2 regions of the Cupriavidus sp. HE11 genome follow, and region 2 is predicted to be linked to the other one. Evidence: riboswitches for the same ligand, from Rfam matches in the RefSeq annotation. Region 2 holds a riboswitch; the other holds the start of a gene.
What was found. Region 2 has a riboswitch for manganese ahead of ACOABP_RS13470 (TMEM165/GDT1 family protein). Riboswitches for the same ligand answer to the same signal wherever they lie in the genome.

Region 1: linked by a shared signal. The riboswitch ahead of ACOABP_RS26355 (hypothetical protein) and the one ahead of ACOABP_RS13470 (TMEM165/GDT1 family protein) in region 2 are both predicted to bind manganese.

Annotation. Positions count from the first base shown of each region.
Region 1 covers NZ_CP184465.1:2,000,934-2,006,459, forward strand. The annotation lists gene ACOABP_RS26345 (MFS transporter) at 1-879, shown strand, start outside; gene ACOABP_RS26350 (alternative oxidase) at 920-1,573, opposite strand; yybP-ykoY riboswitch at 1,872-2,023, shown strand; gene ACOABP_RS26355 (hypothetical protein) at 2,086-2,547, shown strand; gene ACOABP_RS26360 (efflux RND transporter periplasmic adaptor subunit) at 2,639-3,709, shown strand; gene ACOABP_RS26365 (efflux RND transporter permease subunit) at 3,709-5,526, shown strand, end outside.
Region 2 covers NZ_CP184464.1:2,902,777-2,908,302, reverse strand. The annotation lists gene xdhC (xanthine dehydrogenase accessory protein XdhC) at 1-118, shown strand, start outside; gene ACOABP_RS13485 (adenosine deaminase) at 163-1,227, shown strand; gene guaD (guanine deaminase) at 1,310-2,650, shown strand; gene ACOABP_RS13475 (fatty acid desaturase) at 2,823-4,013, shown strand; yybP-ykoY riboswitch at 4,082-4,303, shown strand; gene ACOABP_RS13470 (TMEM165/GDT1 family protein) at 4,334-4,909, shown strand; gene ACOABP_RS13465 (urate hydroxylase PuuD) at 5,033-5,526, opposite strand, start outside.

The DNA.
Region 1 (5,526 bases), on a different replicon from region 2:
CAGGGCCTGTTGGCCTATGCCGCCAGCGCGGCGTCGGCCCACGAGCAGGGGCGGGTGGTCGGGGCGGCCCAGAGCGGTGTGTTCGTGGGCCTGCTGACAGCGCGGGTGTTTGCCGGGGCGGTCAGCGATGTTGCGGGGTGGCGCTGGGTCTACCTTGCGGCGGCGCTGGTGATGCTTGTCATGGGCATATTGCTGTGGACACGCCTGCCACGGCTTGCGCCGCCGCGCGTGCGCGTGGGCTACCCGCAACTGATCCTGTCGATGTTCGCGCTGCTGCGCCATGAGCGCACGCTGCGGGTCAGGGGCATGCTGGCGCTGCTGATGTTCGCTGCGCTGAATATCTTCTGGAGCGCGCTGGTGCTGCCGCTGAGCGCGCCGCCATACTCGCTGCCTCACACGGCCATCGGCGCGTTCGGGCTGGTGGGCGTGGTGGGTGCGCTGGCTGCTGCGCGGGCCGGCAAGTGGGTGGATGGCGGACATGGACAGCGCACGACCGTGGTGGCGCTGGCACTGCTGATCCTTTCGTGGTGGCCGCTCGCGCAGCTGCACACGTCGCTGTGGATACTGGCCGTGGGAATCGTGCTGCTGGATGCCGCCGGGCAGGCGTTGCACGTTACCAGCCAGAGCATGATCGCGCGGACACGCCCCGATGCGCCGGGCCGGCTTATCGGCATGTATATGCTGTTCTATGCCGTGGGCAGCGGGGTGGGCGCCATCGGCACCACTGCCGCATATGCGGCCGGCGGATGGCTTGCCGTTTGCGCGCTGGGCGCGGCGGTGAGCGTCGCGGCACTGGTGTTCTGGGCTGCCACGCGCCAGGCCCCGGCAGGCGCCAGGCCCGACCACTCCTGCGCGATGACCAGCAAAAAGCCCGCCTGAGGCGGGCTTTCCGGTCTTGCGGCGAAGCGCTTGATATCGCTTACACGGCCTGGCTGATGGTTTCGCCGCTGGTCAGGGCGTTGGCAAAGCCGTGGTTCACGTCGCGGTGGCCCACTTCATCGGCGCGTACGGCCAGGACCACGTCACGCAGCTGGGCATCGGCAGGCAGGTTCCAGTATTCGATGGCCAGGGCCGGGGCGGGAACGTTTTCCACGCGGCCCGCATCGATTTCGGCCAGGTAGAGCGTGTAGCTGATGACCGCCTGTTCCTCGAAGTACCCCACCAGACGGTGCGCCGTGCGTGCCGACACCAGGTACAGGACAAAGTAGGCCACGAAGAAGACCGCCTGCACCAGCAGAATCACCACGCGCTCGAACCAGCTGGGCCTGGCGATCTGGATGAACGTCATCAGATGCATGCGCTCGTTCTCGGCTTCGTCCAGCAGCGTCCGGATCCAGCCTTCGTCGGCCACCATCCAGCGCAGGCAGCGCAGGTGCACCAGCATGCCGCCGACCATGCCCGGCACGGCGGCCACGGTTTCCAGCACGATGGCACGGTTGCCATAGCGCTTGGCAAAGAAGGTGTCGGCAAAGAAGCGCAGCGTCATGGTGATGGCCAGGGCGACGCGGTCCGAGAAGCCCGAGACATTGTGATGAACGTCCAGGTCTGCCGGCGTGTGGGTGGGGGCTTGCATGATGGCTCCGATATGTTGAGCGTTGCGATTGCTGCGATCCAGGAGAGCCGGGTGGCCGGTCCGCCTCTCTTAAACATGCATTCAAGATACATCTTTAAAGAAACGGCTACAAGCCGATTTGCTGCCTCGCAACAGCGGATGTGCGATTACCGGTTGGTCGGGAAATGCGGGTCAGGCACCCGGTCGCGGGCTTTTGCCGTGCTTGAGCTGGCTCCAAAGGGCGCGCGCCAGCAGCCGGATGGGGCGGATGGGCAGGCATGTGGCGCGGTGGCAGCGCCGCGCAAGCCGTGCTAGCATTCGCTCCGTCTTAGGGGAGTAGCCTGCCTCCACCCACGGGGGCGCCGTCGTCAACATACTTGGCCAGACAAGCCATGGCGCCGGCAACCGGTTTCGGCAATCGAAGCCCGTTTCGCGAGACCTTTGACTTTACGTCCACCAGCCGGGGCTGGCACTGGACGATAGAGTCATTGGTCGCGAACTCCGCCAGCCCCAACCTTGTGATTCGAACCGCCATGGGGCGCCTTTCACCTCTCGCCAGATTTGGCTTCCTGACGATCCTGATCGTGATCCAGTGCCTGGGTCCGCTGCTGCATGCCCACATGGGCACGCCGCACCAGACCGGCTTCCATCTGGATATTCCAATGCCGGGCCTGTTCCGGATCGTGCTCGAAGAGCGCAAGGCCCAGGCTGGTGCCGACGCAGCTGCACCGGCCGCTTCCACCGCCCAGGCCGTGCCCCACGCCGATGACGAGCCGTTCTCGATCGATGTCGAAAAAGGCCTGAGCCACGCCGGGCCGGGGCTCGATGTCGATCCGTCGATGATCGAGGCCCTGCTGGCCCTGTGCGCCGTGCTGCTGGTGCTGGCCGCATGGGTGGCCTGGCCACTGGTACGCGCCGCCACCCCACACCGGCTGCGCTGGCGTGGCGGCAGCAGCAACCCGCCGCCCGCGCACGCCCCCCCTCTCTATTCCTGACCGCGATCCCGCCGGGCTGACCGGTGTCCTTGCACGCCTGAGAACTTGAAAGCGGCGTGCGGCTTTCACTCGCATTGTTTCGGAGTCAGGAATGTCTTTCCGTCGTCGTCTTGCGCTGACCGCGTTTGCGGTTTCGGCGCTGACCTGTATCGCCCCAGTCCAGGCACGTACGCTGCCGCTCAGCGCCGCCCAGGCCCAGGCACTGGGTATCCGCTTCGCGGCCGCCGAGAACGCCGCGCATATCGAGATCGGCACTACCGCGCGCGTGGTGCTGCGTCCCGACGCGCAGTTCGTGGTGGCCGCGCCGTATCCGGGCATGGTGTCGCAGGTGCTGGTCGCTATCGGCCAGTCCGTGAAAAAAGGCCAGCCGCTGGCGCTGTTTGCCAGCCCGCAGATGTTCGAAGCCAGCCGTGCGCTGGCCGAGGCCCGGTCGCAGGCCGAACTGGCCCAGCTGGCGCTCAAGCGCGACCGCCAGCTACATGACGACGGCATCATCGCCGGCAGCCGCTGGGAGACCACCCAGGCGCGTGCGCGCGAAGCCGGCGCGGCGGTGCGGGCACGCGAGGCCGAGATGGCGGCGGCCGGCATCGGCGTGGGCCCGCGTGGCGAAGCGCGCATGGTGGCCGGCCGCGACGGGCTGGTTGCCGAGATCCATGCGGTACCGGGTACACGCGTCGATGCGTCGGCACCGCTGTTCCGCATCGTCGATCCCGATGCCCTGGAACTCGACCTGCTGGTCGGCCGCGACGTGCCGACGATCCGTGGCGGCGCGCGCGTGGAAGTGCGCCAGCGCGGCGCCGCCGGCAAGGTGGCCGGCGTGGTGCCGTCCAGCGACGGCACCGGTGCGGTGCGTATCCGCGCCACGCTGGATACGCGCGGCAGCCTGCAGGCGGGCGAGAGCGTTGGCGTGGTCGTCCATCTGGGATCGGGCACGGCAAGCCAGTCCGGCGTGCGCCTGCGCGTGCCGGTGGCTGCGCTGACCTACACGCAGGGCAAGGCCGGGGTATTCGTGGCGGTCAAGGACGGCGTGGTCTACCACCCGGTGACGGTCGATGCCACGGACGATGCCTTTGCCACCGTGCGTGGCGCGCTGCCGGCCAACGCCCGGGTGGCCGTGGCGGGCATCGGCGCGCTCAAGGGCATGCTGGTCGGAGGCCAATGATGCTGGCCAGAATCGTTGATATTGCCTTGCGCCAGCGCGTGCTGGTGCTGATCGCGGCCGCCGTGCTCGCGTTCGTGGGCGCGTGGGCCTATGCCAACCTGCCCATCGATGCCTTTCCCGATATCGCCCCGACGCAGGTCAAGGTCATTCTCAAGATCCCCGGCATGACGCCCGAGGAGGTGGAGCAGCGCGTATCCACGCCAATCGAGCAAGAACTGCTGGGCATTCCGCAGAAGACCATCGTGCGTTCGGTGTCGAAGTACGGGCTTAGCGACGTGACGGTCGACTTCGAGGAGGGCGTGGACCCGTATTGGGCCCGGCAGCAGGTCACCGAGCGGCTGTCCGGCCTGATGCGTGACCTGCCCGACAACGCGGTGGGTGGCCTGGCGCCGATCACCACGCCGCTGGGCGAGATGTTCATGTTCACGCTCGAAAGCGACACCCATACGCTGGCCGAGCGTCGGCAGGTGCTGGACTGGGTGATTCGCCCGGCGCTGCGCACGGTCAGCGGCGTGGCCGATGTCAATGCGCTGGGCGGCGAAGTCCGCAGCTACGAGGTAATCCCCGATCCGGCCCGGCTGCGCGCGCGCGGCGTGACGCTGGAGCAGTTGCGCCACGCGCTGGAGAGCAACAACCGCAACGACGGCGCGGGGCGCGTGGAGCAGGGCGACGAAACCTGGGTGGTGCGCGTGGAAGGCGGCGTGCGGGGCCTGGAAGACCTGCGGCGCATCGTCGTGCCGGCCGGCGACGACAGGACGCAACTGGCCCAGGTGACCGTGGCCGACGTGGCGACCGTGGGCCTGGGCGCCACCACGCGCAACGGTGCGGTGTCGATGGACGGCAAGGGCGAGGCGGTGCAGGGCCTGGTGCTGGCCTTGCGTGGCGCCGATGCGTCAAAGGTCGTCAAGGCCGTGCAGGACAAGCTCGACGAACTGGCGCCGAGTCTGCCCAAGGGCATGACCACGAAGGTGTTCTACGACCGGGGCGAACTGGTGTCCCGCGCGGCGAATACGGTGGTGCGCGCGCTGGTGGAGGCCAGCCTGCTGGTGATCGTCACGCTGTACCTGTTCCTGGGCGGCCTGCGGGCGGCACTGGTGGTGGCGGCCACGCTGCCGCTGTCGCTGCTCGCCACGTTCCTGATGATGCGCTACGTGGGCCTGACGGCCAACCTCATGAGCCTGGGCGGCCTTGCCATTGCGCTGGGCATGCTGGTCGATGCCGCCGTGGTGGTGGTCGAGAATATCGAATCGGGGCTGGCACGGGCCAGCGCGCGGCACACCGATCCGGCGCTGCGTCCGGCCATCATCCGGCACGCAGTGTCCAGCGTGGCAGTGCCGATGCTGGCGGGCGTGTCGATCATCGCCATCGTGTTCCTGCCGCTGCTGTCGCTCGAGGGGCTGGAGGGCAAGCTGTTCGGACCCGTGGCGCTGACGATCGTGCTGGCACTGGGCGCTTCCGTGGTGATTGCGCTGACCGTGGTGCCGGCGCTGGCGTCGCTGCTGCTGCGCGCGCATGACGAGCATGCGCCGTTCCTGATGCGCTGGGTATCGGCGCGCTTCGACCGGCTGCAGGCCTGGAGCCAGCGGCGCGCCCGCGTGGTGTTCGGCCTGGCCGGGGCGGCACTGCTGCTGGCGGTGGCGCTCTATGCGTCGGTGGGCAAGACGTTCATGCCGTCGATGGACGAGGGCGACCTGATCGTGCAGATGCAGCGTGCGCCGTCGGTGTCGCTGGAGACATCGCTCGACATCGACCGCCGCGTGCAGGCGGCACTGCTCAAGGAAGTGCCCGAGATCCGCTCGATCGTCGCACGCATGGGG
Region 2 (5,526 bases):
CATCACCGACAAGGCACCGGCTATGATTGCGGTTGCCATCGTCGCCCAGCTGTTGCAGGTTCGCGAGCAGCGCATCGCCGCGCTGCGTGCCAACCGGCTGGAGGCGGTGCTTCCGTAACAGCACAGCCGTGATCCGGCTGTCAGTCATAGAAAAGAGGCCCCATGACCATCGATGCCGCGCTGGCGGACAAGATCCGCCGTACCCCCAAGGCCGAACTGCACGTGCATATCGAAGGCACGCTCGAACCCGAGCTGATCTTCCGGCTGGCCCAGCGCAACAGCGTCAAGCTGGCCTACCCCGACGTGGAGGCGCTGCGTGCGGCCTACGCGTTCACCGACCTGCAATCGTTCCTGGACATCTACTACGCCGGCGCCAGCGTGCTGCTGACCGAGGAAGATTTCTTCGACATGACGATGGACTACGTCAAGCGCGCCGTTGCCGACAACGTGCGCCATGCCGAGATCTTCTTCGATCCGCAGACCCATACCGAGCGCGGCGTGCCGATCGGCACCGTGATCGACGGCATTTCGGACGCGCTGGCGCAAGCCCGCACCGAATACGATTTTTCCAGCAGCCTGATCCTGTGCTTCCTGCGGCACCTGCCCGAAGAAGACGCGTTCGCAACGCTGGAGGCCGCGCTGCCCTACCGCGACCGCTTTGTCGGCGTGGGCCTGGATTCGTCCGAACGCGGCAACCCGCCGGAGAAGTTTGCGCGCGTGTTCGCCAGGGCGAAGGAACTGGGTCTGCATCTGGTGGCGCATGCCGGAGAGGAAGGCCCGGCCCAGTACGTGACCGACGCACTGGACATCCTCAAGGTCGAGCGCATCGATCACGGCGTGCGTGCGATCGATGACGCGGCGCTCGTGCAGCGCCTGGCGCGCGAACGCATCGCCCTGACCGTGTGCCCGCTGTCGAACCAGAAGCTGAAGGTCTACCCCGACCTGCGCGACCATTCGCTGAAGCAGCTGCTCGATGCCGGCGTGGCCGTGACGCTGCACTCGGACGACCCGGCTTACTTTGGCGGCTACATGAACGCCAACTGGGAAGCCACGTTCGACGCGCTGCCGCTGGACGCGACCGATGCCCACAAGCTGGCCCGCAACAGTTTTGAAGCGGCCTTCCTGCCCGACACGCAGAAGGCCGAATTCCTGGCGGAGGTCGACCACTTCTGGTCGGCCACGCCCATGTCCCCGCCCGCAGCGGCTCACGTGAGTACCACGAGCTAAGCGGGCGCATACCCAGAACGCCGGATGCCGCGCCCGCTGCCTGAATGGCACGGGCGGGTGCCGGCCGCCCCGAGACAAGACGATGACGACGACTTCCCCTGATTCCCGCACCAATGGTGCCGTCACCCGCGCCATCCGCGGCCGCATCCTTCATTTCCTGCGCGACCCGCAGTTCCATGACGATGCCTATCAGTATTGGGAAGACGGCCTGCTGATCGTGACGGCCGGCCGTGTTGCCGCCGTCGGTTCGTACGACAGCCTGGCGGGCGAGATTCCCGCCGACGCCGAGGTGATCGACCATCGCGGCAAGCTGATCGTGCCGGGCTTCATCGACACGCACATCCACTATCCGCAGACCGATATCATCGCGTCGCCGTCGCCGGGCCTGCTGCACTGGCTCGATACCTACACGTTCCCCGAGGAACGCCGCTTCAGCGACGCCGCCTATGCGCGCGGCGTGGCCGACTTTTTCACCGACGAACTGCTGCGCAACGGCACCACCACGGCCATGGTCTGGAGCACCGTGCATGCCGCCTCGGCCGACGGCCTGTTCGCGGCCAGCCAGGCGCGCAACATGCGCATGATCACCGGCAAGGTGATGATGGATCGCAACTGCCCCGAATTCCTGCGCGACACGGCCGAGTCCGGCGCGCGCGAGTCGGCCGACCTGATTTCGAAATGGCACGGCAAGGATCGCCTGGCCTACGCGATCACGCCGCGCTTTGCGCCGACGTCCACGGAAGCGCAGCTGGCCGCCTGCGGCGAACTGGCCCGCGCCCACGACGATGTCTTTATCCAGACGCACGTGGCCGAGAACCGCGACGAGGTGAAATGGGTGGCCGAGCTGTTCCCCGACGCCCGCAGCTACCTGGACGTCTACGACCGCTACAACCTGCTGCGTCCGGGCGCGTTCTATGGGCACGCGATCTACCTCGACCCCGAGGATCGCCGCCGGCTGGCCGACAGCGGCGCGGCCGTGGCGCACTGCCCCACGTCGAACCTGTTCTTGGGCAGCGGCTTCTATGACTTCCACCAGTCCGACGCCAACCGCCTGAACGTGACACTGGCCACCGACGTGGGCGGCGGCACGTCGTTCTCGATGTTCCGCACGATGAACGCGGCCCACAAGGTGGCGCGCATGGGCGGCTATCACCTGACCGCGCTGCGCATGTTCTACCTGGCCACGCGTGCGGCGGCCGAGGCACTGGGCTGGCAGGACCGCATCGGCAGCTTCGAGCCGGGCTGCGAGGCCGATTTCCTGGTGCTGGACCCCGAGGCCACGCCGCTGATCGCGCGCCGCAGCCACCGCTCGGAAACGCTGGAGGAGCAATTGTTCGCGTTTGCGATGCTGGGCGACGACCGCGTGATCGACAGCGTCTACATCATGGGCGAGGAGACGGCCGACGTGCCGGTGGCAGCCTGACCACACGGCCTTGCCGGCAAGGGGCTTTCCGGGCGCATGCGAACGGAAAGCCCCTTTTAGAGGCCATGTATTGACCGGAATCAACACAATCGTCATCAAACCCTTCTAGCCTGTCGCATCCGTGCGCCCTCGAAGACTGGGCGCCACCGCATTCCGACTCGCTGGACCATCGATGACTGCCCGATCCGACACCCTTTCCGCTGCCGATGCTCAAGACATCGGCGCGGCGGCCGCCCCCGGCCAAGCCCGCCAGACTCACCAGACCCGCCCTGCCGGCAACGCTCCGCTGCCGGAACCCATCGCCTTCGAGGCGCCGTTCCCCAATCGCAAGACCATCCGCAGCTGGCTGATCCCGCTGGGCCGCCGCAGCACGCCACGCGCGCTGATGCTGTTCGCGTTCGACTACGCGCTGTTCGCGGCCGTGCTGGCCGGCGTGGTGCTGCTGTCGGCGTGGTGGGCCAAGGTGGGCCTGGGCGTGCTGGCCGGCCTGATCATCGCGCGGCTGTTCATCATCGGCCACGACGCCTGCCACCAGAGCCTGACCGACAACCGCAGCCTGAACAAATGGCTGGGCCGGCTGACCTTCCTGCCCTCGCTGACGCCTTACAGCCTGTGGGAAGTGGGCCATAACGTCGTGCATCACGGCTACACCAACCTGAAAGGCTTCGACTTCGTCTGGGCGCCCTACTCGCTCGAGGAATTCCGCGCGCTGCCGCGCCGCCGCCGTGTGATGGAGCGCATCTACCGCAACGGCGTTGGCGCCGGGCTGTACTACCTGATCGAGATCTGGTGGTTCAAGCTGTTCTTCCCGAGCAAGCGCCAGATGGCCACGCGCCGCCCGATCTTCATGTGGGACTGCACGCTGGTGGCCGCGTTCGGCGCGCTGTGGATTGGCGCGCTGGCCTGGCTGGCCATCGCCACGGACCAGTCCGTGCTGCTGATGATCGGCACCGGTTTCGTGCTGCCATTCCTGGTCTGGAATACCACGGTCGGCTTTGTACTCTACGTCCATCACACGCATACGAGCGTGGCCTGGTACGACACCAAGCCGATGTGGGCCAAGGCCCAGCCGTTCGTGTCGACGACCGTGCACCTGCGCTTCGGCATGGGCATTGGCGCGGCACTACATCACATCATGGAACACACGGCTCACCACGTGGACATGAGCGTGCCGCTGTACCAGCTCAAGCGCGCGCAGGCGCTGCTCGAACACGCGCTGCCGGGCCGCATCATCATCGAGAACTTCTCGTGGCGCTGGTACTTCCAGACCGCGCGCCACTGCAAGCTCTACGACTTCAAGGCCCTGTGCTGGACCGATTTCCGCGGTCGCCAGACCAGCGAGAACAGCCCGGTCCCGGCCTGAGAATCATTTGCAAAGACATCGCAAAAAAGCCAGATTGATGGACATTACCCATCGGTCTGGCTAAAATGCGAACTTCCATTGGGGAGTAGCCGCCCTGATCTCACCGCGCCGCGCAATGCGGCACCCGGAAGACAGGGGCGTACGTCAACAGACTTGACCAAATGCCGGTTCGGCAGGCGGTTATGGCGTGCGCAGCCCAGGACCTTGTGTCCGGCGCCTGGCGAGACCGATGACCATACCTTTCTGGCCGGGCCGGGAAAGGTGTGTGTCATTGGCATCTCGCGAGATGCGTTTGCGGCCCGGTTATTGCACCTATAAAAATGGAATCGTTCCTCGTCTCCACAGGTATCGTCGCGCTCGCCGAAATGGGCGACAAGACGCAGCTGCTGTCGCTCGTGCTGGCCGCGCGGTATCGCAAGCCCCTCCCCATCATCGTTGGCATCCTGATCGCCACCCTGGTCAACCACGGCTTTGCCGGCGCGCTGGGCGGCTGGATTACCGGCGTGCTGGGCGCCAACCTGCTGCGCTGGATTCTTGGCCTTGGCTTTATCGCGATGGCAGGCTGGATGCTGATTCCCGACAAGCTCGACGACGCGGAGGAAGCCAAGCCGGTCAAGGGCGCGCTGGGCATCCTGGGCACCACGATCGTCGCGTTCTTCTTTGCCGAGATGGGCGACAAGACGCAGATCGCCACCGTAGCCCTGGCAGCCCGCTTCCATGGCGAAGTGCTGGCCGTGGTTGCCGGCACCACGTTCGGCATGATGCTGGCCAATGCACCGGCCGTGCTGCTGGGCGACCGCTTCGCCAACAAGATGCCGATCGCGCTGGTCCACAAGATTGCCGCGGCCATCTTCCTGGTGCTGGGCCTGTTGGCACTGTTCAACGTGGGCGGCTGATGCCGCATCGGCAGCACAAATAAAAAAACGGGGCCGAAGCCCCGCTCAAACCCTCGCCGGTCCGGTACAGCCGGCTGCTGACTGCGCAGCCTCCGGACCGTCGATCACCGATGCCCGGTCAAATTAGTTGGTCGTCTTTGCGCCGCCCTCGAACCACTGGCCCAGCAGGGCACGTTCGTCGTCCGTGATCTGGGTGACGTTACCCAGCGGCATGGCCTTCTGCTGCACGGCCTGCTGGTAGATCAGCTGGGCGTGCGACTTGATACCGTCGGCGCTGTCGAGCTTGATGCCCTTGGCGGCCGTCGGCATCATCTTCGGCTGCTCGGCATGGCACTGCACGCAGCGCGTGTTCATGATTTCCTGCACCTTCACGAAGCTCACGGCCGTCGCGGCGGCGTCGCCGTCGGCGCTCTTGGCGACTTGCGGACGCGGCTGCGGGGCGATCAGGAATGCCACCAGGCCCAGGCATGCCACACCGGCGGCCGGCCACGCGATGTTGATCTTGCCCTTGTGCTTCAGGATGAAGAACTGACGGATCATCACGCCAGCCAGCATCACCATGATCAGCACCAGCCAGTTGTTCTTGGCCGCGTACGTCATGCTGTAGTGGTTGGACA